2 linked regions of the Sinorhizobium sp. BG8 genome follow. The protein of the gene in region 1 interacts with the protein of each later gene in a pairwise test. Links are inferred from orthologs where the notes say so. Each region holds a gene or a part of one and is shown on either strand. Other genes may lie near its edges.

The links.
Region 2: the proteins of F3Y30_RS14035 (region 1) and F3Y30_RS11640 interact in binary tests that used the Escherichia coli proteins (3 or more experiments, as listed by UniProt). The link is inferred for Sinorhizobium sp. BG8 from one-to-one orthologs.

Annotation. Positions count from the first base shown.
Region 1 is NZ_CP044011.1:2,957,804-2,967,527, reverse strand. Bases 91-2,927 are described here. They hold F3Y30_RS14035 (NAD(P)H-hydrate dehydratase), read left to right. Parts: upstream 91-683; coding sequence 684-2,171; downstream 2,172-2,927. Other genes in these bases: F3Y30_RS14030 (DUF72 domain-containing protein), read right to left, coding at 2,188-2,927; F3Y30_RS14040 (P-II family nitrogen regulator), read right to left, coding at 91-345. Outside these bases: more of F3Y30_RS14040, read right to left, coding at 7-90; more of F3Y30_RS14030, read right to left, coding at 2,928-2,991; excinuclease ABC subunit UvrA, read right to left, coding at 3,223-6,144; F3Y30_RS14020 (single-stranded DNA-binding protein), read left to right, coding at 6,417-6,923; F3Y30_RS14015 (MarC family protein), read right to left, coding at 7,119-7,760; gyrA (DNA gyrase subunit A), read left to right, coding at 8,000-9,724. UniProt on the Escherichia coli protein: Bifunctional enzyme that catalyzes the epimerization of the S- and R-forms of NAD(P)HX and the dehydration of the S-form of NAD(P)HX at the expense of ADP, which is converted to AMP.
Region 2 is NZ_CP044011.1:2,475,496-2,491,509, forward strand. What follows is about bases 5,753-8,597. They hold F3Y30_RS11640 (RNA methyltransferase), read right to left. Parts: upstream 7,691-8,597; coding sequence 6,815-7,690; downstream 5,753-6,814. Other genes in these bases: F3Y30_RS11630 (FMN-dependent NADH-azoreductase), read left to right, coding at 5,753-6,360; F3Y30_RS11635 (hypothetical protein), read left to right, coding at 6,521-6,811; F3Y30_RS11655 (hypothetical protein), read right to left, coding at 8,139-8,597. Also shown: F3Y30_RS11590 (ATP-binding domain-containing protein), read right to left, coding at 1-395; F3Y30_RS11600 (recombinase family protein), read left to right, coding at 1,654-2,325; F3Y30_RS11625 (LysR family transcriptional regulator), read right to left, coding at 4,642-5,589; more of F3Y30_RS11630, read left to right, coding at 5,737-5,752; more of F3Y30_RS11655, read right to left, coding at 8,598-9,164; F3Y30_RS11660 (hypothetical protein), read right to left, coding at 9,283-9,501; F3Y30_RS11665 (hypothetical protein), read right to left, coding at 9,533-10,048; F3Y30_RS11670 (hypothetical protein), read right to left, coding at 10,048-10,389; F3Y30_RS11675 (hypothetical protein), read right to left, coding at 10,386-10,643; F3Y30_RS11685 (hypothetical protein), read right to left, coding at 10,815-10,982; F3Y30_RS11690 (hypothetical protein), read right to left, coding at 10,979-11,314; F3Y30_RS11695 (hypothetical protein), read right to left, coding at 11,314-11,517; F3Y30_RS11700 (DUF2303 family protein), read right to left, coding at 11,581-12,498; F3Y30_RS11705 (hypothetical protein), read right to left, coding at 12,547-12,897; F3Y30_RS11710 (hypothetical protein), read right to left, coding at 12,952-13,143; F3Y30_RS11715 (hypothetical protein), read right to left, coding at 13,143-13,295; and 5 more genes. UniProt on the Escherichia coli protein: Specifically methylates the ribose of guanosine 2251 in 23S rRNA.

The sequences.
Region 1 (9,724 bases):
GGCGGATTAGATGGCGTCGAGGCCCGTTTCACCGGTACGGATACGGATGACTTCTTCGATATTGGAAACGAAGATCTTGCCGTCCCCGATACGTCCGGTCTGCGCGGCGTTGCGGATCGCTTCAATGACAGCCTCCGCGTTCTCGTCCGCCAGTACGACTTCGACCTTCACCTTGGGAAGGAAGTCGACCACATACTCGGCTCCTCTGTAGAGTTCCGTGTGGCCCTTTTGGCGTCCGAAGCCTTTTGCTTCCGTGACGGTGATACCCTGCAGGCCGACTTCCTGAAGAGCTTCCTTCACTTCGTCCAGCTTGAAAGGCTTTATGATCGCTTCGATCTTTTTCATGAGAAAATGTCTCTCCGCTTCTCCCGTTTACGCAGGACTATGCCCGCTGCCCTCACTGATGCATTTTGCATGCCAAACTGGCGCGTCCGGGTCTTTCGACGTGTGGACACAGTGAGGTAGCATGCATCATGACGGTTTCCAAACCGAAAGCCAGTGAAAAATGCCTAAAAAATACCCCGCGAATGACTGTGCTGTGGAGGGAGCAGACCGCGTCGAGAGCTTTGTCGGCAACGGCATCATTTTTAAGCACTAAAACTATGCAAATGCATAATTTATGATCTTTTGGATGCCTCGATTTTCCTCTTGTTGCTCTACTGGCTTGAAGGCATTGTTCGGGGATGCGTCATCAGCTCGAAAATCTGGTCGTTACACCCGCCGAAATGGCTGCGATCGATCGCAGCGCCGCCGCGTCAGGCATCGACAGCTACGGGCTGATGCTGAAAGCGGGCAGCGCCGCGGGCGCCGCGGCCCTTCGCCACTACCCTGGGGCGCTGCGCTACGTCGTGCTTTGCGGGCCTGGCAACAACGGTGGCGACGGCTACATTGCCGCAGCGCTGTTGTATGAGGCGGGCGCGAGCGTCGATGTGTATTCGCTCGGTGATACGGCTGCCCTCACGGGCGACGCAGCGAGGGCCTTCTCCGACCTTGCGTATCCGACAAAGCCTCTCGCGACCTACGTGCCTCGACCGGGCGACGTCGTGATCGATGCGCTCTTCGGTGCCGGTCTTGCGCGAGATGTCCCGGCAGAAGTTCGTGATGTCGTCTCGGCCGTCACGGCCCGCGATTTGCCCGTCATCGCCGTCGACCTACCCTCCGGCCTATGCGGCCGAATGGGTACCGTCCGCGGAACGGCATTCACGGCGACGCATACCGTCACCTTCATGTGCCGCAAGCCGGGACATGTGTTGTTGCCCGGCAGGCTGCTGTGCGGTTCAATTGAAGTCTTCGACATCGGCATCCCACCTCGCGTCGTCATTGCCGAGTCGCATCATTTGAGGGTCAACTCACCCACGGTCTGGAGGATGGCGCTGCCGTCGTCGCAGCCGGAAGCCCATAAATACAATCGGGGTCATCTGGTGGTGTTTTCCGGCGGGGCCTTGACGACCGGAGCCGCCCGGCTCTCGGCGACGGCCGGATTGAGGGCAGGGGCCGGGCTCGTGACCATCTTTGCGCCCCGGGATGCTCTGGCAACCAATGCCGCGCATCTGACCGCCATCATGCTCAAGGAGGTCGGAGACGTAGCCGATGTGCAGGCGAAAGCCGCCGATCCCCGAATCTCGGCTTTCGTTCTCGGCCCGGGCTTCGGCGACCTGAAGAAAGCGCGGGCCCTGGTGCTGGCGCTGTCGGATCGGCCGCTCGTGCTCGACGCAGACGGCATAACGGCATTCCGGGAGGATCCGGATGTCCTGTTCTCCGCGTTCCGAGAGGGACCGGTGCGACTCGTGCTGACGCCGCACGACGGCGAATTCGCGCGACTGTTTCCCGATCTTGCTGCCGACACGGAGCTGTCCAAGGTAGAGCGCGCCAGGAAGGCGGCCGCGCGCAGCCATGCGGTCGTCGTGATGAAGGGAGCGGATACTGTGATCGCCGCGCCGGACGGGCGCGCCCTCGTCAACGAAAATGCTCCGCCCTGGCTCGCGACCGCAGGATCCGGCGACGTTTTGGCTGGCATCGTTGGCGCCCACCTCGCCAAGGGCATGCCTGCCTTCGAGGCGGCGGCTGCCGCCGTCTGGCGTCATGGAGAGGCAGGCGAACGGGCAGGCGAGGGGATGACGGCAGAGGATCTTGCGGCGTCAATCCGCCCTATCGGTCAAGCCGCCTCCTGAGGTGTTCCCGGCCTGCTCAGCCGGTCCTCTTCTTAAGTTCGCGCGCACCGTTCGGCGCGTTCACCTTTCCCTCGTGAATGAAGAAGGCGAAGACATCTCGCGGCTTGTTCGCGGGCGTGTGGTCGGGATCGATCCGAGGTAGATCGCCGGGCTCGCCGCCTTCGGCCCAGCGCGCCACCCTGTCGGCCCACCGGTCCAGCCTTCCGGGTTCGTAGCAGGTGAGCACATTGTCGTTTCCCTTCTGCAGCCGGGCGTAGACGAAATCCGTCGTCACATCGGCGATCTCGGGATAATCAGCGTGTTCAGCGTAAACGATGGCGACTTTGTGCTTGCGCGCGAGCTTCGCAAATTCCGGAACCATGAAGGAGGGATGGCGCACCTCCAGGGCGTGGCGCAGCGTCAGTCCGTCCTGCTTCTCCGGCAGCAACGCCAGAAAGGCGGTGAAATCTTCGGGCTCGAATTTCTTCGTCGGCGCGAACTGCCAGAGTATCGGCCCAAGATGCGGCCCGAGTTCGGTCAGTCCCTGTGTCAGAAAACGCTCCATCGACTCGCCCGCACTCGCCAGAACCTTGCGGTTTGTCACAAAGCGGCTTGCCTTGAGCGTGAAAATGAAGCCCTCCGGCACTTCGGAGGCCCATTTGGCGAATGTCTCGGGCTTCTGCGAGCTGTAATAGGTACCGTTGACCTCGATCGCCGTCAGCTCCCGGCTCGCATATTCGAGCTGTTTCTTCTTCGGCAGCTTCTCCGGATAGAACGTTCCTTCCCATGGATCGAAGGTCCACCCGCCTATGCCGGTGCGGATCGTGCCGGTTTTGGTCATGCTGTTCCCCATCGAAGTTAGCTGGAACCTTGGCCGGCCCACGTGAACCGGCCTCGAGAAGATCTGAACGCGTGTGACGGCAGAAGGTGACTGAGCTCCGGATCAGAGTCACGCAAATCTGACCGGCCGTTCGAGGGGAAGGATCATGGAGCACGACCATGAACCCTTCATGCAGTCTGCTCGCGACGCCGCCCCCAGAAGAACCCGTGACCGCCGGTCACGAGCTGTCCCTCACTCCGCGGCTTCGGCCTTTCGTTGTGGACGCCGCTCGAGCAATTCCTTGAGAAACTTTCCGGTGTAGGACCGATCCACCTTCACCACCTGTTCCGGCGTACCTTCGGCAATGACCTCGCCGCCGCCATCGCCGCCCTCGGGTCCGAAATCGATGACCCAGTCCGCCGTCTTGATGACTTCGAGGTTGTGTTCGATCACCACGACCGAATTGCCCTGGTTCACCAGCTCGTGCAGCACCTCGAGCAGCTTCGCAACGTCGTGGAAATGCAGGCCCGTTGTGGGTTCGTCCAGGATATAGAGCGTGCGACCAGTCGAGCGCTTTGACAGTTCCTTTGCCAGCTTGACGCGCTGCGCCTCGCCGCCCGAGAGCGTATTCGCCTGCTGGCCGACCTTGATGTAGCCGAGGCCCACCTGGTTCAGCGTCACCAGCTTGTCGCGCACGGCAGGCACGGCCGCGAAGAACTCGACGCCTTCCTCCACGGTCATGTCGAGCACATCGGCGATCGACTTGCCCTTGAAGTGCACGTCCAGCGTTTCCCGGTTGTACCGTTTGCCGTGGCAGACGTCGCAAGTGACATAGACGTCTGGCAGGAAGTGCATCTCGATCTTGATGACGCCGTCGCCCTGGCAGGCTTCGCAGCGCCCGCCCTTCACGTTGAAGGAGAAGCGCCCCGGCTGGTAGCCGCGCGCCTTTGCCTCCGGCAATCCGGCGAACCAGTCGCGGATCGGCGTGAAGGCCCCGGTGTATGTCGCCGGGTTCGAGCGCGGCGTCCGGCCGATCGGGGACTGGTCGATATCGATGACCTTGTCGATGAATTCGAAGCCGTCGATGCGATCGTGCTCGGCAGGGTTTTCGCGCGCGCCCATGATGCGGCGCGCCGCCGACTTGTAGAGCGTTTCGATGAGGAAGGTCGACTTGCCTCCGCCGGAAACGCCGGTGACAGCGGTAAAGACACCAAGCGGGATCGAAGCAGTCACGTTCTTTAGGTTGTTGGCTCGCGCGCCGACGACCGTGATCTCCCGCTTCTTCTTCGGCTTGCGGCGTTCGGCCGGCACCGCCACGGAAAGTTCGCCCGAAAGGTACTTGCCCGTAAGCGATTTCGGGTTCGCCATGATGTCGGCGGGCGCGCCCTGCGCAATCACTTCGCCACCATGGATGCCCGCCGCCGGGCCGATGTCGACGACATAGTCTGCGGTCAGGATCGCGTCTTCGTCATGCTCCACGACGATCACGGTATTGCCGATATCACGAAGATGGCGAAGCGTCTCCAGAAGGCGGGCATTGTCACGCTGATGAAGGCCGATCGACGGCTCGTCGAGGACGTAGAGCACGCCGGTGAGGCCGGAACCTATCTGCGAGGCGAGCCGGATGCGCTGGCTTTCGCCACCGGACAAAGTTCCGGAATTGCGCGAAAGGCTCAGATATTCCAGCCCGACATCGTTGAGGAAGCGCAGCCTCTCGCGGATTTCCTTGAGGATGCGGACCGCGATCTCGTTCTGCTTGGCGTTCATGTGGTCCGGCAGCTTGTCGAACCAGTCGCGTGCGACGCGGATCGACATCTCGGTCACTTCGCCGATATGCAACTTGTCGATCTTGACGGCGAGCGCCTCGGGTTTCAGGCGGTAGCCGTTGCAGGCCGGGCAGGGGGCCGCCGACATGTAACGCTCGATTTCCTCGCGCGCCCATGCAGAATCGGTTTCCTTCCAGCGTCGTTCGAGGTTCGTCACGATCCCCTCGAAAGACTTGGTCGTCTTGTAGGAGCGCGCGCCGTCCTGGTAATTGAACTCCACCTTCTCGCGGGTGCCGTGCAGGATCGCGTCCTGAGCCTCCTCGGAAAGGTCCGACCAGCGGTTCGAAAGCTTGAAGCCATAGGCGGCGCCGAGGGCTTCCAGCGTCTGATTGTAGTAGGGCGAGGACGACTTCGCCCATGGCGCGATGGCGCCATCCCGCAGGGTGCGCTGCGGTTCGGGAACGATGAGGTCTTCGTCGATCTTCTGCTGGCTTCCCAGACCGTCGCAGGTGGAGCATGCGCCGAAGGGATTGTTGAAGGAAAAGAGCCGGGGCTCGATCTCGGAAATGGTGAAGCCGGAAACAGGGCAGGCAAACTTCTCCGAGAACAGCACCCGTTCATGCGTCTCGTTGAGCGACTTGTTTGCACTTCCGCCTGCTGCCGTTTCTTCCGGTGGCAGGGGCTTGTCCGCGAATTCGGCGATCGCGAGACCGTCCGCAAGCGTCAGACATGTTTCGATGCTGTCGGCCAGGCGTGCGGCTAGGTCCGGCCGGACCACGATCCGATCGACCACGACGTCGATGTCGTGCTTGTATTTCTTGTCGAGGGCAGGCGCGTCTGCGATCTCGTAGAACTGGCCGTCGATCTTGACGCGCTGGAAGCCCTTTTTCATGAGCTCCGCCAGTTCCTTCTTGTATTCTCCCTTACGGCCTCTGACGACCGGCGCCAGGATATAGAGCCGCGTACCTTCGCCCATGTCGAGGACACGGTCGACCATCTGGCTGACGGTCTGGCTCTCGATCGGAAGTCCGGTCGCCGGAGAATAAGGCACGCCGACGCGGGCGAACAGCAGGCGCATGTAGTCGTAGATCTCGGTGACTGTCCCTACCGTCGATCGGGGATTGCGCGAAGTCGTCTTCTGCTCGATGGAGATCGCGGGAGACAGGCCATCGATCTGGTCGACATCGGGCTTTTGCATCATCTCGAGGAACTGGCGGGCATATGCCGACAGGCTCTCGACGTAGCGGCGCTGGCCCTCCGCATAGATCGTGTCGAAGGCAAGCGAGGACTTGCCCGAGCCGGAAAGTCCGGTCATCACGATCAGCTTGTTGCGGGGCAGATCCAGGTCGATGCCCTTGAGGTTATGTTCGCGCGCGCCGCGGATGGAGATGGTCTTTAGTTCGCTCATGGTGTCCAGCGTGAGGATCTCGTTTGCGCATCCTATGTAGGGACTGACGACAGCCTGTCCATGCGCTTCGGGATAAATCCGTGCCTGTTTCCGATTCGGTTGACAAGATACTAGGGATTTTCTAGAACAAAAAAAGAACAAATTGCAGGTGGAATTTCATCTGTGGATTACTGGCTTCGCGGGGCGGCGCCGGCGGTCGGCAATCGATAAGATGGATGGATTGCATTTTAACGAAACCGGGCTCGCCTGGTGCGGTGACAGGAACAAAAGCGATGGCTGGTAGCGTCAACAAGGTTATCTTGATCGGAAACGTCGGGGCGGACCCGGAAATCCGGCGCACGCAGGACGGCCGCCCGATCGCCAACCTGCGGATCGCGACGTCGGAGACGTGGCGGGACCGCAATTCCGGCGAACGCCGGGAAAAGACGGAATGGCACACGGTCGTGGTTTTCAACGAAGGCCTGTGCAAGGTCGTCGAACAGTACGTGAAGAAGGGCGCCAAGCTCTACATCGAGGGCGCGCTGCAGACGCGGAAGTGGCAGGATCAGAACGGCAACGACCGTTATTCGACGGAAGTCGTCCTGCAGGGCTTTGGCTCGACGCTGACGATGCTCGACGGTCGCGGCGAGGGCGGTGGCGACCGTCGCGGGGGGGCGGACTTCGGCGGTGCGCCGAGCTACGACGACTATGGATCCCAGCCGTCCTCCTCGTCCTCGAGCCGGTCGAGCAGCTCGGCCTCGTCATTCTCGCGCGACATGGACGACGACATCCCGTTCTGATCGCTTCGCAATAGCGATCCCGCCTTTCGGCTCATTGATGCCACCTCCTGCTGACCGCAAGGGGTGGCATGTTTGTTTGCGCTCCAACCCCGCAGCCAAAGCACGGAGCCTGACATGTGGAACGCTGCAGCGCCAACGCTGCTGTATCGACAAAGGCAGCTTTCGCGCGGCAGAGGTTGCGTGTCGTCGAGCTGATCAGGGGCCGGTGTAGACGGACAACGTAGCTCTCAGCCCGTCGATCACGAATTGCACCGCAAGGGCGGCGAGGATCACGCCAAGCAATCGGGTAAGGATCGCCCGGCCGGTAACCCCCAGGAACCGGTCGATGCGCTCCGCGACGACGAGCGCGAGAAAGAGCACGAGAAGGCAAATCGCGATAACCGCAATGAGGCCCGCCCGCTGCACCGGCGTGGGGAAGGATCCCGCAAGCAGGATGGTCGCCGAAATCGCGCCCGGACCCGCGATCAGGGGCAGGGCGAGGGGAAAGACCGCAATGTTGTGAATGTGGTCCTTGGTGATCGCCACCTCGCTGGTCTTCTCCTTGCGGTCCTGCCGGCGCTCGAAAATCATCTCGAACGCGATCCAGAACAGGAGAAAGCCTCCGGCGATGCGGAAGGCGCCGATGGAGATACCGAGCAGGCCCAGCAGGCTCGCGCCGGTCAAGGCGAATGCTGTCAGAATGCAGAAAGCGATGATCGTGCCGCGAAGCGCTACCTGCTTTCGCTGGGCGCGGTTCATGCCGATGGTCAGTCCGAGAAAGAGCGGCGCCAGTCCGGGTGGATCGATGGTTACGAGCAGCGTGGTGGTTGCGTTGACCAGCTGATCCACGTTGAGCATCGGCTGCGTCTCCCCGCCACCCCTTGCGCTCCGGGACGAGCCCCGGTACGACAATTGTTAGACGAGGGCGGGACCGAGGGGAAGGCCCACGAACCCCAATCGCCGATTGCGCCACCAAATCGCGCCAATTGGCGGATTTTCTGGGAAAAGCCTGTTCAAAACTGCCGCCAAAATTGGCGCCGGCAGTTGCTGTAGGCTATAAAAACAAGAATGATTCTTAGCAAAGATCGTGATCAAAATTGACCGAACAAACGACCCCCGGCGGCAAGAACCCTCCCGGCATTGAGCCCATCTCGATTATCGAGGAAATGCAGCGGTCCTATCTCGACTACGCCATGAGCGTGATCGTGAGCCGCGCGCTTCCCGATGTGCGTGATGGCCTCAAGCCCGTTCACCGGCGCATCCTGTACGGGATGAACGAGCTCGGGATCGACTGGAACAAGAAGTACGTCAAGTGCGCCCGCGTCACCGGTGACGTGATGGGTAAATACCATCCCCACGGCAACATGGCGATCTATGACGCACTCGCCCGTATGGCGCAGGACTGGTCGCTTCGCCTGCCGTTGATCGACGGCCAGGGCAATTTCGGCTCGATCGACGGTGACCCGCCGGCGGCCGAACGCTACACCGAGTGCCGGCTGGAAAAGGCCGCACACTCGCTTCTCGACGATCTCGACAAGGAGACCGTGGATTTCCGCGACAACTATGACGGCACCCTGCAGGAGCCCGTCGTCGTTCCCGCGAAGTTCCCGAACCTTCTCGTCAATGGCGCCGGCGGTATTGCCGTCGGCATGGCGACGAACATCCCGCCGCACAATCTTTCGGAAGTCATCGACGGCTGCGTAGCACTGATCGACAATCCGGCAATCGAACTCATCGATCTCATGCAGATCATCCCCGGACCGGATTTTCCGACTGGTGCATTGATCCTCGGCCGGGCCGGCATACGTCAGGCCTACGAGACGGGCCGCGGATCGGTCATCATGCGCGGCCGAGCCCATATCGAGCCCATGCGCGGCGACCGCGAACAGATCATCATCACGGAAGTTCCCTATCAGGTGAACAAGGCGACGATGATCGAGAAGATGGCCGAGCTCGTGCGCGAGAAGCGCATCGAGGGCATCTCCGACCTGCGCGACGAGTCCGATCGCCAGGGCTACCGCGTCGTGATCGAGCTGAAGCGCGACGCCAATGCCGAGGTGATCCTCAACCAGCTCTATCGGTATACGCCGCTCCAGACATCGTTCGGCTGCAACATGGTTGCGCTCAATGGCGGCAAGCCGGAGCAGATGACACTTCTCGACATGCTGCGGGCCTTCGTCGCGTTCCGCGAGGAAGTCGTCAGCCGCCGCACGAAGTATCTGCTGCGCAAGGCGCGCGAACGTGCGCACGTCTTGGTGGGCCTCGCGATCGCCGTCGCCAACATCGACGAAATCATCGCGCTGATCCGCAATGCGCCTGATCCGCAGACCGCGCGCGAACAATTGATGGAGCGGCGTTGGCCGGCAAAGGACGTCGAGGCTCTCATCCGCCTCATCGACGACCCGCGCCACCGCATCAACGACGACCTGACCTACAACCTTTCCGAAGAGCAGGCCCGCGCCATTCTGGAACTGCGCCTCGCTCGCCTGACGGCGCTCGGCCGTGACGAAATCGGTGACGAGCTGAACAAGATCGGCGAGGAAATCCGCGATTTCCTCGAGATCCTGAGCTCCCGTCTCCGGATCATGAGCATCGTCAAGCAGGAGCTCGTGGCGGTTCGCGACGAGTTCGGAACGCCACGTCGCACCGAGATCGCCGACGGCGGCCCGGACATGGACGACGAGGACCTCATCGCCCGGGAAGACATGGTGGTGACGGTCTCGCATCTCGGGTACGTAAAGCGCGTGCCCTTGGCCACCTATCGTGCGCAGCGACGCGGCGGAAAGGGGCGTTCCGGCATGGCAACGCGCGACGAGGATTTC
Region 2 (16,014 bases), 480 kb from region 1 along the record:
TCGTTGTCAAATTTTTTCGGATCAAGGTTTGGGGCGTAAATGATTGGAACGACGTCAAAAATCAGCCGACGCTTCTTTTTCAGTTGCAGGCTCTTTCCCATCAGGGACTCTGTCGTGGCGGCCGCTTGAAGGATGCTGATGGCATCTCGCTTAACGTCCGCCCTGTCGGACGACAACGAAATCTTGACCAGTTTTATACCCTGTGTATCGCCCACCACCGTCAAGTCGGAGCTATGGGTTCGGCCGTCGTAGTCTTTGACTTGGGGCCATCCGGCATAGAGGACGATCTTTTCGGTTAGGCCAAACACCTCTCCCGCACGGACTGCGCGAACCAGATTGTTCGCAACCGCATCGTTCTCGCGTCGCCCGATGGTGGGGATGAAGGTTACCGGCATGAAGTATTTTCCCTATTCTCTAGCGGGCGACCCTAGTTCCAGCCCGTTTTTAGATCAAGTCGTCGGCACAATAGCCATTCCCACCGAACCGACATCTCTCTCGGAGAATTGCTCGGCAGAGCCGGAGAGACACCAGACCTACCGTTGGTGTTCCTCCATGACGGAAGGCCCGTGAAGCCCGGCTATCATGCGATCAAGATCAAGGCTGGCCAGTTTTCCGCGCTGTATTTCGGGGCGATTTAGGAGGCCTGGTCGGATATCTTAGTCCAACTCTGGGACATCGACGAAAACGAGCGGACACATATATCAGCCGGGAAGTTCTCGGCCACCGACCGCAAGTTTTCCGAACACGTCCGTCTTGACGGCTCCGCCAAGTTGACCTTCGAAGTCAGCGATGGCGTCCGCCCGATGCAGTTATTCTGCGCGAACGCTTCTAATGCGGAAGACGGCGCTCTCCACGTCGCGTTGACGCCGCGTCCGGCGAGTTGCAAGCCACACGGTCGGCCTTGCGCCACTAGGGCGCGAACCTTGAAGGCCAGCGGGACTGGAAAGCCCGCTGCCCTCCGGGCGCATGGCTGCGCCACCGCACGACGAATTCGGCCACACCCGGCACCACCCTGACGGCGCGCTTTTCCGCATCACCAAGGAAGGGTCCTGCAGCGGTCGTCGGCGGAGGCTACAAAAGCGACATGCGGGGATTCGGGAGTGTCATGAGCGACGACGATATCCGCGCCGTGCTCGCTTTCAACAAAGGCACCTGGCCGCAGCCGGAATGGGAGTATCAAGCGGAGATTAGTAGTCAGGAGCGAGAAACAACTCATTAACAGACGGCGTGCGCCAGTCGGGTCATCTTCAATTGCGCAGGCTCACAATCAAAAAGAGCAATTGTCGCTTCCAGCCGCTGGCGGATGGAAGCGAAGGCGCAATCTTATAGATTCTCACGCAAAAGTGAACCATAAGTTGAATTTTTAAATTAGAAAATTGTTCTATGGTGGGAAAAATTGAAGTCTTTAGTTAGGTAAAGAAACCTAAGTATAGCCTATAATTAAAGACTCCAAATAGCGGTCGATGCAAAGTTTTTCCCTTTGATGGTCGGCCAAAATAGTTTTGTTTGATCAATACTTTTTATTCGCGCTAAAGTAGTGGAAAAAAGGATCGGATGGTGCTTCCATTACAGCGCTGCAGCACTCGACGATACCTAGCTGCCGGACGGCGGTAGAATGGTTTGTTCCTAGTATACCTACAGGAGGAGGCTGAGGTGGTAGCACACGATGAAATGAAAACACGTGCAGTCGCATATCTTCGGAATGCCTGTGCAGACGATCTCAAGCTCGTGGATCAAAGAGCGCAGATCGAGCAGTTTTGCGCGGCACGTGGATGGCAGTTCATTGCAGAATACGCTGACAGTGGCTGTAGTGGTACTGATGGGAAGCGCCCACAGTTCCAACGGATGATTGCTCGGGCAGTCGATATTGACCATTCTTTCGACGTCGTTGTCGTGACCACGAACAGCCGTTTCTTTCGAGGTATGCGCGGATTAAATCGTTATGTCCAAGTGCTGGAGTGCGCCGAGGTCCGTTTAGTTTCGATTTCCGAAGGCGTGGCAGGCGCTCAGGATCGAACTACTATGAGACGCCTCATGGGAAAGTTCGGCGAATATCTCTCTCGACAAGACAGTCTGTACATCAGGGCTGCATTGGCGATGCTGCCGAGAGGCGGATATTCGACGGGGTCCCGCCGGCCATATTCCACTGCAACCGCTGTTCTACCCTATGGAAGAACCCGGCAAAGACTCGTTGCTGACTTGCTGGAGGCCAAGAACGTCAAATTGGTTTTCCAACTATTTCTCTCGGGTGATGGTGCGACGGGGCCATTGGGAACAAAAGAGATCGCCAAACGCCTAAAATTACCAATGAGACGAAGATTGTAGCAACGTCCTCCACCGCCGATCGATCGATGTTCGCTCCAGATGATCGTATTCCATTCAGCGGATAGGGGGCGACGCATTCACGTCGGTGGCTCCGTGAGGCCGCGAAATTCAGTAGGTTTGCCAATAACAAAGAAGTGACCGCTTAACGGAGCGACATATGAAGACGCGTGGCAACCAGATGTCCCTACTGCCATCTTCAGGGTTCTCTCGAGCGCGATCTGTGACCGAAAATTTTCGCCCACAGTCAAAGTTTCCGTGCCGCATGCAAACAAGAGCCAGCGGACGCTGGATTGTCACGACGGTCTTCACAACAGACTTTCGAGTGACCGATATTGAAGTACGCGCCCTCAGAGCCGGGCTTGCGAGCACTATCATGAGTGCCCTTTTTGACATCGGGCGGGAACCGAACCGTCCGCCTGGAAAATGAAGGATGATACCAATGCCCAAAAAGCCCCCCGAAACTCTTGCATCTGAAAAAACGGATTTCGGGCGGAGAGGCTCGGTCTCGGCGAGGCGGAAACTGCTCCAGGGTAAAACGACGAACTCCACGTCGCTGGCGAGTTTGGCGGTTCGGGCTGTTGCGTATTGCCGTGTTTCTACGGGAGAAAGCGCTGCGAGCAATTTGTCGATTCCAGATCAGGAGCAGCAGCTAAAGCGGTATATAAAAGATAAAGGATGGATACTTGTAGACGTGTACAAGGAAGAGGGTCGGAGCGCAAAGACGACAAATCGACCGATATTTAAGAAAATGATTGATGATGTTCTTAATTCTCATCCAAAAATTCAAAAACTTGTTGTTTATCATACTGCAAGGTTCTCCAGGAGGATGAGTGATTTTGATAGATATGAGACAATGTTATTCGAGAACGGGATTGAACTCGTATTTGTTACACAGAATTTTTCTAAAGACATTGGGGGCTTTATTGGGAAAGCTGCATCAACGCTCGTTGATGAAGTGCACTCAAGAAAAACTGCTGAAGACACAAGCCGAACTATGACCCGGCTAGCGCTGGAAGGGTTCTACGTAGGCGGAGTACTCCCTCTTGGTTACAAGGCCGTTCCAGTCGATTCGGACCCGTCGCGCAAAATTATTGTTGTGAACGAGGAGGAGCGCCCACTCGCGCGCCGCATCTTCGATTTGGCGTTGTACGGCTCTCCCGACAGCCCTCCGTTGGGTGTTAAGGCAATTGCCGTTAAGCTAAATGAAGAACACATCTGCATTGGTCGGATTCGGCGGTGGAATAAAGCCCACATCCATAGGATATTGACCAACCCGATTTACAAGGGCACCAAACTTTACAACGAAAATGCCAAAGATGAACAATGGCTGAGTCGCTCGCCGGAGCTCATAGTCATTCCCGTACCTGCAATCGTTACTTCAGAGGAGTTCGAGGCTCTCGCGGAGCAGCTTCAAAGCAAAGACCCGCGACTTGGCACGGCAAAAAAGTTCTCCAGTCCGCTCCTATTATCCGGGATTGCCTTTTGTGGGTGTGGCGCGGGAATGACGCTCTCAACCGGAAGAAACCACGTTGGCAAAGATTACCGCTACTATCATTGCGGACGGGACGATCGGTTTGGCAAGTTCGACTGCGATGGACCCAGAGTTCCCGAAACAACGCTCGATGAGATTGTTATTGATGAGATCATTACCCAGGTACTCGATCCGCGACGCATTCGTTCTCTTTTGGAAAAGCTGAGAGAGCATTACCTCGCGGAGCAATCCGAGCGAGAAGGGCACGCCCAGGCCCTGCGGGACCGCCTTAAAGTGGCTGAGCAGACCTTCGAAAATTTGTACACGATCGCAAAGCATTCACCGAATTTGGCCAAGGAGCCGTTGATACTTGAGCGCTTGGAAAAGGCGCAATCGAATCTTAGCCAGTGCAGAGGCGCTGTCAGGGAATTGATCTCTGACAAGGAAGTGGCAGGTATCAGCGATGACCAGATTGATTATTTTTCTTGTAAGGTAATCGATCATCTCCGGCATGGTGAGCCGGCGAGTATCAAGCGTTATTTGGGCTCCATTTTAGAGCGCGTGATTGTGACAGGCACTCGCAAGGAGGCAGGCACGACGATAACAATCGTCGGAAAATATGCTGAACTCGAGGCGGCGGTTAAGCGTGAATGCTCTGATACTGACAATTTAAGCCAGACGCCACGTGTTCGTGGATTTGTCAGAAAATGGTGCCCCCAGCAAGACTCGAACTCGCGACCCCCTGATTACAAATCAGGTGCTCTACCAACTGAGCTATAAGGGCATCATTGCTGGAGGGAGTTATCATATTTCGCGCCGCTGTAAAGCGAAAAACATGATGTTCATCAGATAGTCCAGTCGGGAATCATGGCGGGCCGGGGAATGACTTCGGCACAGCGGGACATCGAGCGCGGGAGGTTCTCCGCGAGGAACTCGATCAGCGCCCGGACAGCGGGAAGCATGCCGTGCCGGGAGGGGAAGGCCGCATGGACGGTCGATTCCGGTGACGACCACTCGGGCAGGATGGGCACGAGCACACCGGTTCTGAACCCGCGCTCAACGAGCGTATCGGGCAGGAGGCCGATGCCGATACCTTCGATCGCTGCCCGCTCAAGGATCGCGAAGTCTGCACAGGCAAGCACGGGCGTGTGAGCGATGTCGTGAAAATCGCCTTCAGCGTTCACGAGGGTCCAGATCACGCGCGACGACTGCTCGTGGAGAGCCACTGTCGGCATCCGTGGCAGCGTCTCGAGGGTGATCGGCCCGCGCTTCTCGACGAAGGATGGGCTCGCTGCAAGATAGCTTCGCGTGCCACCGAACTTGCGCACGATGACAGACTGGTCGCTGTCATATCCCTCGCGAACCCGCAGCGCCACGTCGATGCGCTCCTCGATGAGATCGATCGGTCGGTTGGTCACGGTAATCGAAAGGCGAATCAGCGGGTATTTCTTGAGGAAGGACGGGATCGCATCCGCGAGCATTGGCGCAAAGCCCGGCGGCATGGCGAGCCGCACCATCCCGGCCGGCTCATCCTTCGCCGCCGCGATCACGGCCTCGGCAGCCTCGACGCTCTCGAGCACGGTCGCGCAGTGTTCGTAGAAGGATTGTCCGATTTCCGTCACCCTGAGCTTGCGGGTCGAGCGTTCGAGAAGGCGTACGCCCAGTTGCTCCTCCAGACTGGCCACCCGCTTGCTCACCTTTGATTTCGGCACGCCGAGCGCGTTGGCTGCGGCAGTGAAACCCTTGTTCCTGACGACTGCGGCAAACAGGGCGAGATCATTGAGGTCCTGCATGGATCGGCTTCCGGCGTGGCGTTTGATCGGAACTGTCCATTTATTGTTTCTCTCGGGAAACAGTCAATTGTCCTTCGGCCGGCTTATCGGGTCATTGTTTTCGGAACATATGTCTGTGCATCGAAACCCGCTCAAAGGTGCAAGACCATGAACGTTCTTCACATCGACTCCGGCATTCTCGGAGACCATTCCGTATCCCGCCGCCTGACAGCGGCCATCGTCGCCCAGATCAAGGCCGATCACGCCGAGGCCAAGGTGGTTTACCGCGATCTCGTTGCCGAGGCGCTTCCCCACCTTCACGGCGGACACCTGATGGCGGCCAACGCCAAGCCCGAGGAAATCGACGCCCAGGTTGCCGGCGAAGTTGCCGTATCGGCGACCGTCCTCGATGAGTTCCTCGCAGCCGACACGCTCGTCATCGGTGCTCCTATGTACAACTTCTCCCTGCCGAGCCAGCTCAAGGCCTGGATCGACCGCATCGCGGTCGCCGGCAAGACCTTCCGCTACACGGAAAATGGTCCCGAAGGCCTGGCCAAGGGCAAGAAGGTGATCGTCGTCTCCACCCGTGGCGGCCACTACTCCAGCGGCCCTGCTGCGGCCATGGACCACCAGGAAGCCTACCTGCAGGCAGTCCTCGGCTTCCTCGGCATCACCGATATCGAATTCGTTCGGGCAGAAGGCCTGGCGCTTGGTGGTGACGCCAAGGATTCCGCGATTGCCGAAGCCGAGAAGTCGATCGCCGGCCGTGGCGACTGGAAGCTCGCCGGCTGATCCTGTCGCGCAGGCAGATGATTCTCGAGCCGCCGGACAGTCGTCCGGCGGCTCGTTCGATTCTGGACGACCGATTCCCTTCGGCACCGGATGGGTGTTGCCTTCGCCGCGCAGCGCCGTGCAAGCTCGACAAATCCGCCGATCGGACTAAAATTCGGCGATGGCCCGCTTCTCAAGAATGATCCTGTTCGCGGCAGTGCTGGCCGGCGTAGCGGCTGAGGCTCTTCCAGCCGCCGGCGGGCCGCCGGATGCGCGCTGTACCTGCCGCAATCGCGACGGGTCCAAGCACGAACTCGGCTCCGTTGTCTGCCTCAATGTCGATGGCCGCCGATATCTCGCGCGATGCACGATGGTTCTCAACGTGACGAGCTGGCAGAAGGTTCAGGACGGATGCCCGGTGTCCGCCAGGCCTTCCCTGATGTCGATGCCGGTCGCCTTCGCAGCCGATTGATCTCTACTTCGCGAGAAACTGCCGTGCGGCATACATGGCGATCGCCGCGGCATTCGACACGTTCAGCGACTTGATGGCGCCGGGCATGTCGAGGCGCGCAAGCGCCTTGCAGGTGGCGCGCGTCTTCTGGCGCAGTCCCTTGCCCTCTGATCCCATGACGAGTGCGATTCGGTCGCCGGAGAAAGTACCCTCGAGCGGCTGCGGACCTTCCGAATCGAGACCGATGGTCAAGAATCCAAGCTTGTGCAGTTCCTCGAGCGCCTCGGCCAGATTGGTGATCTGGATATAGGGAATGAGCTCGAGAGCACCGGAAGCGGTCTTGGCAAGCACGCCCGACTCGGTGGGCGAGTGGCGCATTGTGGTGATTACGGCGCCTGCGTCGAACGCGACGGCGGAGCGCATGATGGCACCCACGTTGTGCGGATCCGTCACCTGGTCCAGCACGAGGATAAGCGGGCTGTCCTTGAGTGCCTCCAGCCTGCGGACGGGCAAGGGACGCGTCTCCAGCATGACGCCCTGGTGGATCGCCTCGGGTCCGAGGATCTTGTCGAGATCGGAAGGAAGCACGGTTTCGACGGGATAGGGCAGGGTGGCCGGATCCGGCAGCTCGAGCCTGAGGGCGGCGTTCTGGGTCACGCTGAGCTTGACGATCTTTCGCTCGGCGTTGTCGAGAGCCGCGCGAACCGTGTGAAGTCCGTAGAGGAAGACCTGGTCGGGCGCGATTTCCGGCGCTTTCCAGCTCTCGGCCTGCCGGCGCCTGCGGTCGTCTTTGGGCGTGGGTATTTCGCCCCGTTCGCGCCGCTGGTCGCGGTGCGCCCTGCGCAGCTTGGCGTAGTGGGTGTCTTTGGCGCTCTTGCCGGTCTTTTCGTCTTTGCTCATGCCGCCTTATAGCCTTCGTTGACCGTTCCGCAAATCCCCGGTGCTCGAAACGGCCTCGCAACCTTTGTCGTGTTTTTCGCAAAAATTTCCGTACCCTCGTGTTGACAGGATCAAGGAGGCCGGTCATATAGCCGCCCAGATCGAAGGGGCCGCGCCTCACGGAATTGCCTCTCTGATCTGCTTATGCTTGGTCGCTTGATCCCGACAGAAAAATGGAGGGATGCCCGAGTGGTTAAAGGGGACGGACTGTAAATCCGTTGGCTCAGCCTACGTTGGTTCAAATCCAACTCCCTCCACCATTCTGTTGGTTCGGATCGAACGCCGCGGGTATAGCTCAATGGTAGAGCAGCAGCCTTCCAAGCTGAATACGCGGGTTCGATTCCCGCTACCCGCTCCAATCTTTTCAATCACTTACAGGTGGTGGCGTGTCACTCGTGTCACTGCCGTGTCACTCGGCTGATTTCGGCCGTTTTCCAGCTCTTGCTTCTGCTACCTTGCGGCTTGCCTCCAAACCGTCGCCACGGCTGTAACGACGAGTGGTTTTCGTCGTGGTGTGAGTCGCGAGGTCTCTTGCTGCTTCCAGAGAGCCGGTTGCTTCAACCGTTTCCGACACGGCGCCCGCTCGCGAATCCATCGACCAGATATTCGAGGGCACGCCCGCGGCATCCCGCACCTTGCGGAATTTCTCGGTGTAGCGATTCTCCCAGTATGGTTTCCCGGTGTCCTCGTCGATCACGACGGGGCCGATGTCGGGAATGCGGTAGGCTTTCAAGGCTTCCTGGACCAGCGGCAAGGTTTTGAGATCGCGTGCGACGCCCACGCCCGTCTTGCTGGTCTTGAGCGTGAGAATCATATCCTTCGAAATGGATTTGGCTTGCAGGCCTGTCCACCGGAAAGGCTGGCCCTCCGAAGACGGTGCCCATTCGCCAATGACGTCGATACGCCGGAGCGCCGTTTCGAACTTTACCGCCTCGACAAACCCGATTGAGGGGCATTCCATCTCGGCGCTCTTTGCCACGATCGCCAAGCACTGATCGTAGGTCATCGCGACCGTCCGCGGGGCCGGAAGTTCGAAGCGCATATCCGAAAGGATCAAGCGGGCCTCTGCGCAGCCGTGGAGGCGTTCTCCGGCTCCGTAGGAGATTATCACCCGGAGGAGCTTAATCGCGCCTGAGGCCCGTCTGTGGCCTTTTCTACGCCATCGTTCGAACCATCTTTTGAAGTCGGAGGCCCTCAGGGTAGCGATTTCAATCTCCCCGACGTTCTTCTCCAGCACCCTCAGGCTCGGCTCGTAGTCTCTGATTCGGGTAGAATGCTTGACCGTCCGGAGTGAACTGGTCGGATCGTGTCGATAGACATCTATCAGGGATTTGATCGTGCCGCTGTAGGTAGGCGCCGCGCCCAGATGCCTGAGTTCGTGCCGCAGCTGATCCGTCAACCGCTTGCAGGTCTCGGTAATCTGCTCGTCGGTCAAACCATCATCGAGGCGGCGTGCAGACAGGTAGTCTGGCGCTCCCTTCACTGCGCGTTTCGGGTTCCAGTAGTGGACGAGCGTGCCGTCCTTGTTCTTCCGGTACTGGTAACCGGGCCTATCAGTCCTCATCCCAGTGTTCCTTTCCATTTCGGGCGGGGATGCCCGAAGGAAGGATGCGGTCGGGGAGCAAGCCAGCGTCAATCGGGGCAGGGCTGTGGACAGCGGGGATAATGGTAGCAACCAGCGTCTTCATGTCGAATTGCACGACTGCGCCATGTTTCTGGGCGGCCTTGATCAGTCGCTCGGCGTCGGCCTGGCGAAGTGCGGATCTCGTCATGCGGCGCCTCTTTCATTGATTCCGGGAAGCGTCATCGCGCCCTCCGCCAATTGTCGAAATCATTCCGCAGCGACTGCCAGCGCTTGCGGGCGTTCTCGTCCTTGTTCAGTTCTCCCATGGACTGGACGGCGAGAAGGCTGCGCACGCGTGTCTTGATGCGCTCCAGATCGGTCGCCTCCAGCTGGTGGCGTTCGGCGAGGTAGCGGCGAAACAGGTGATCGTTTGCGCACTTCATGGCGCATTCGGCGGCGAAGTCTTTGGGCTTCGCTTGTTTCGGCTGCAGCTCGCGGATGACGCGGAACGCTTCATTGAGCAGCACGAGCAGCGCCGCCACATATTCCGGTGACCTGATCATCAGTCGGCGGTCGTCGTGGCTGCAATCGGGGAGGAGGGCCGCGATCGGCTCGACCTCGCCGGTCACGGTGTTCTCGACGCAGATTTCGGCGCGCATGGCTGTCGTGTCGTAGGATTCGGACCAGAGCGGGCTGGCAAGGTCGCTCGCGCTTCGGATATCGGGCAGGAGCTTGCGGGCGGTGGCGAGATCCATCAGCGGGCTTCCTCCGCCCTCGTCTGGGGCGGCTGGCTGGCATAGCTCGGACCAAGCCCGTCATGCTGGTTCGTCCAGTTGATGTTCCAGCTTTCCATGACGTGCGGCGTCTGGCCCTCAACCGTCAGCAGCTCGTGCATCAGTTCGGCGCAGATGTATGCCATCGCCGCCGACTGATCTTTGAAGGCGATCATCGACGAGTTCGCGCCTTTGCCTTTGCGCTCGTCGATAACGTCCCACTGGCTCGGCCCGCCACGAAGGCGGAAGAGACGACCATGATCGCGAGACGAAATATCCCAATGACCGTAGTTGCGGCGGTAGACTGAGAAACCGTCGATCATGACTGGCTCTCCGTGACGACGGACAGCGCCTTGCGGAGCTTATCGATGGCTATGTTATGGAGGTGGACGAGCGCACTTGCCGCCTCATGATGCTGGTCGCCGAGGTAGGCTATCTCGCGCTCGTAACCGAGATCAAACCTCGACGCCAACATGATGTGGTCGCCGCGCTGCGGTCCCGATCCTTGCCACCAAACTCGCCAGTAGCGCAGGTCTTCATCCTCGATCGGATAGCCCGTCAAGTCCGTTTCGGGCACGGGAGCGAAAAATGCTTCCTGGGGAGGATCGTCAGGGCGGCGCGGCTCGGGTGATGCTGTAGGCGGGTGCCTGCGAGCTTCATGGCGTAGCAGTTGGTGCAGCCCGGCGAGACCACGGCGCAGCCCGTGATCGGGTTCCATGTGGCGTCGGTCCACTCGATCTTCGTTCCGTCAGCCATTGGCGCGACCCTTCCTGACGAACTTCACCGTTTTCACACAGCTGCCGGGGTGGTCGGCTATGACCTTTTTCTCTGCCAGCAGGGCGTTGACTGCGCCGATGACGACGGTGCGGCCGTCGTGGAGAAAGACGCGGAAGAGGGGCTTGGCGGGCAGGATCATCGACCTTCCTCCATCATCTGCAGCACGTGCATGGTGTTGTAGGCGACGCTGACCGGGCGCATGTCGTAGCTGCCGGATTTGCGGGCAACGGGCTTGTAGAGGATGGTGCGCCTGCTGTCGGCCGCCCGACGCCGGGCGAGTTCCTCGCGCAGCCAGCGCGGCTTGCGGGTGGCTACATAGGAGATAAGCTCGGGCCTGCCGCAGCCGATCTCCTCGGCAATCTCGCGGTAGATGGCGCCGGCGAGAATGCGGGCGCGGATATGCGCCTCGATCTTTGGCGTGATGCGGCTCGAAAGCGGCGTCGACTTCTGGAGGGTGGTGCTCTCGGACATCAGAGCGCCTCGGCGAAAAGCAGGGGGTGCAGCACGCCCATGTTGCGGGCGGGGTCTTCCTGCGGACGATCGGCGAAATAGGCGTGGCCGGCCTCGGCGATAGCGAGTTCCGCCAGATCTTCGACGCGGCGATCGTGGATTTCCGCCGCGAGGCGGAGGCGCGCCTCGGTGGCTGCATCGAGCATGATGGTGATGTGGGTCACGACGGGTGTTCCTCGACGATGAAGGGGAGTGACGGGGCGGCTTTCCGCCCCGTTGCTTCGAAATCAGGCTGACGTGCCGGACATTTCCGGGCGGCCCTCGAACTTCGGCAGCTCGGTCTCGCGCGCGGCGAATTCGAGCGCGCGGCGGACTTCCTCGGTGATGTAGAGATCGGGCCGGAAGAGGACGAAGGTCCAGGCAATGACGCCGTCGCGCAGCTTGTATCGCAGGCGCACGGGGATGCGTGTCGCCTCGCCGCCGTGGAAGATCGGGATGTTGATGACGAAGACGCCATGCACGCTGATCGGCTGGCCGTCGGCGTTCTTGTGATCTTCCTCGAAAACGATCTGGCTTTCGCCCGACTGCAGCTTGATGGCGTTTTTCACGCGCACCTCGGCGTTGATCTGCAGGCCGCGGGACAGCACAACGAGATCATTCGGGAAGGCGACCTTCGCGGAGAACATCTTCGCGAAGGTTTCCTCCTCCAGCGTATCGGGGGCGGCAAGGTCGTGAGCGTGATCTTCGATGAATTCGGCAAAGGACGCCTGGTCCATTGCCTTGCCATGCACGGCCGTCCAGACCTTCCATTCCTCCGACTGGGGGAAGGAATAGAGGATGCGGTGCTTGCCATTATCGGGAACGGCTGCGGCGTGATAATCGATCACGGCGGTGAGGCTCGGCTTCTGCCAGTCGGTTTCGGCAAAGATCGCGCTCGTGCTCAACCTGTGCCGGTTCACCAGCTCTACGAAGGACTCGAGCGTTGCGACGGCCGCCGTGCCGATCTTGCGCTCCGGGCGTGTGCGCCACGGCTCGACGAGGTTGTGGATACCGGAGACGCTGCCATTGGTACGATTGAGCAGGACGGGAATGCTCGCCGGCACGCCCTGAACGCTGGACGGAAGGGAGATTATGACGATCTCGGTCTTCGCCTCCTGCGCGAGGGCGGCGATTGCTGTGACGGCGGTTTCGGACAGCTGGTCCATTGGTGTTTTCCTTCTGGTTGAGGTGGGAAGCTGAAAGGCTGGGGCCGGTTACTGGCTGACGCTCGCGCGCTCGCTGGCGTCGCGCGGTCCCGCGAACATGTCGTGCTGGCGCGGGTGTTCGGTCGAAAGGGCGCCATCCTCGACGACCCAGAAAACCGAGTTCTTGCGGGGGCGCTTCGGGGTCTTGGAATCCATCTCGACGCCGATCGTGACCATGCCGTCCTTGACGGAGAAGGCGAGCTTGACGGTCGTGGTGCCTTTGAAAGTGGCGTGGGGGTTCTCGTCCGACATGTCGGCGAGTTTCTTCAGCGTATCGCCGATCTCTTCGGAGAGTGCCGGATTGAACTGTCCGTTCTCCAGCATGCCGATGATCATGGACGCGTCGCGGATCTTCTTCATGGTTGGTGTTCCTTGGTGGCTTGGGGGAGGAGCCGGACGCGCGGGCGCGGCCGGTCAGTTGAGGCGGCTGGCGATGAGGGCGACGCCTTGAATGATGGCCATGGTGGCAATGCCGGCGGCGTAGGACATCAGGTGGCTGGTGAACCGGTCGGCGCGGGCAAGGGCTGCGCGGCGGCGGTGGATCGACTGCCATTCCGCATCGAGCGGCGCCGTGTCTTCGCGGGTGGAGACGGGGGCGGCGCGCATCAGGCATCGCCCCCCATGGTCAGCGCCAGAAGAGCGAGGATGCAGACCGCGATGATTGACCACATGGCGAGCTGCGTCCGCAGATGGTTGCGGCGGACGGCCGCGAGATCGCCGCTGTGGTCCTCGGCCGGATAGTCGCGGGGCGCCTCCATCTCCGTCAGCTCCTGCGGATGGCGCGGGCATTGGCGAGATCGCGGGCGGCTGGGCCATGCAGCTCGACCTGGCGGCCGGTGAAGCCTTCGCCGATCAGATCATCGGCGGTGCAGCCGTGACCGATGCGCAGCATGGTCTCGGCCATGTCGTGGCGGATATTGCGGGTTTCGTAGGGTGCGTTGTGCATGGGCGTTTCTCCGTTCGAAGCATTTCGACGGGGAAAACGTAGCCATAAACGCTACATCTGTAAAGATGACGTAGCTATTACGGCTACAAATATTTTGGTAGCTACGAATCGTAGCTGCAAGAGGGGTACTCGCGATGCTGTTAAAGTGGCTGTTTCGCGGAAACGAATATGCCGCCGGCCTACCTAGTCAGGGTTATTGGCCACGGTTCTCGAAGTGCTTCAGCAACGAGGTGGCACGGTTAATGATTTCCCGTACCGATGCGGCGCCGTTGTCCGGATCATCGTTTGCAAATGTCGACTCTAGACGCGAATTGATCTCCGCGGTGACTGAGCGTCCATTCTCCTTGGCTGCAGCCGTGACCTTTCTTCTGAGGTCCAATGGCATCCGCAAGTTGAATTGAGGGTCATCCTTCGACATGCTGAACTGATGACATAAAAATATTCCACCTGATATGCACCACCGGTGCACCACTTTGCGCCTTGCGCAGTGAAGCGCGGCTGGTAGTAATAGTAGGTGGTGAAATTGAGAAAGATTTTCCCGTAACGTGCGGGAATTAAACGAAAAGGGATTGTTTCAAATTGGGAATATCAGGTCACTTTCTGCGTAGGTGAGGCGCAGTAGCGAATTTTGAGGGGCGTTGCAAATCGTTTGGAGGCTGCGACGCAGAATTGAAAGCTGTATCGAGTTGGAGTGGAAATGCCGCATAGAGAGTCCAGCTATCTGCCGGAGGACAGTTTCCCGGAGGTTTCAACGCTGTCGACGAGCGATGCCCTGTTAGATGCGATCCATGCTTATCGGAGCGGGCTCGCTGATTTCATCGAGAATGCGCCGGAAGATGATGATGAGGCGAACGCCTACGCAGACACCACGTATTGCGGACCCATGTTGCTGTTGGAGGGGTGGAGTGCGCCTGCGGCGTCGAGGGGGTCGGCGCTGGCAGCGCTCAAGCTTGCGTGCGATGCGCACGCGGCTGGCGATCGGGGTCTCGTGGGCCCGATGATCTTGGCCGCCCTGGGTTATTTCGAGGGCGGCAGGTAGGCGGTTTTCTTACATATTGATGAGCGAGCGTCGCACGCGTCCAACCACGCGGGGCTCGTTGTCGAAGTAGATCGGTTCAATGTTTGGATCGGTCGATACGGGTTCGAACCGCTGCGGCGGACCTGGGCGATACCGCTTGTACGTTGCGTTTCCTTCGCCGTCGTCGATGACGTAGCATCCGTTGTTGACTAGCTTTGTGTCTCCGCGATCGACGAAGATTATGCTCTCCGGTGGCGATATTCTGTCCATAGAATTCCCTTCCACGCGTAGGGCGATCCAGTCACCCTTCGGAAGGTCTGCGACTATCAGGCTGCCGAGGTGTTCGTCGGCCGCGTCATCCCTAGATAGTGTTCCCGCACTGACCCATGAAATCAGCGGGACGGTCTGAGGCGGCGTGGTCTCGTCCGCCGGCAACGGAAAGCCGGTGACCTCAGAGATGGCAAACATCTCCTTGGCGTCCAGAATTCGACGACCCTTCAGGATCTTGTTTATAAGCGAACGGTCCTCGCGCCACCCGAATCGATTATGAAGGCGACGGGTGACCTCGGCCTGTTTCAGCTTGCTGTGAGCCAGTGCGGCTTCGACCCAATTCTTGTCCATATCCTCATTGTAGCGATGTGTTGGCAACAAATCAGTTTCCAAGATCGCTACACTCCTCTTGCGTTCGTAGCTATTTTGGCTACATTGCGTGCATGGAACCTGCTCGCACCATCATCAATCGGCTAGGCGGCCCTAGCAAAGTGGCTACCATTACCGGCGTTCATCGTACCCGCGTGTCCAACTGGGCACGCGAAAAGACGGCTGGTGGCACGGGCGGCATCATCCCCTTCAAGCACGTTCGCACACTGCTTGCGGCCGCGCGCGAACAGGGTGTGGAGCTTTCCGCGGATGACTTCCTTCCGCGCGAGCCCAGCGAGGCCGCCGAATGAGCAGCCTCTCTTCCTTCCCTTCGCGTCCGGCTCGTCGTTCCGCCGGTTCGCGTCAGCGTCGGAGGCCTGCAACAGTCTCCGGCGCGCCTTTTTTTCATGCCCTATTCCCCGCGGCGCATGCCGGGATTCCTCCCCTCGGCTGTGCCGCACCTGGCGTCCCGTCGCATTCGTGGCCACGCGACTGCGACGGGGCGTCTCTTTTGGTTCATCCCTGTGCATGCGGGCCTCCGTGATCTGACCCGCTGAATCTCTCACTTCCGAATTCTTCCCGCCACGGGAAAACCCGCCCGGATTTCCCGGCGCGGGAAAGCCATGTCTTTTTCCAGAGGACGCCATGACCGACGCATTCATCATGAGACTGAAGGCCGCACAACGGGACCTGATCGAGGCCTGCGGCGGCGTGGAACGGGCGGCCGCAAAGTGCGGCTATTCCAAATCGACCGTGGGGCGGTGGTACGACCCGAACGATGGAACGGTGATGCCGATCCCGGCCGTCGTCACGCTGGAGCGCGATGCCCGCGCGCCCTTCCTCACGGCGGTACAGGCGGAGGCCAACGGGCGGC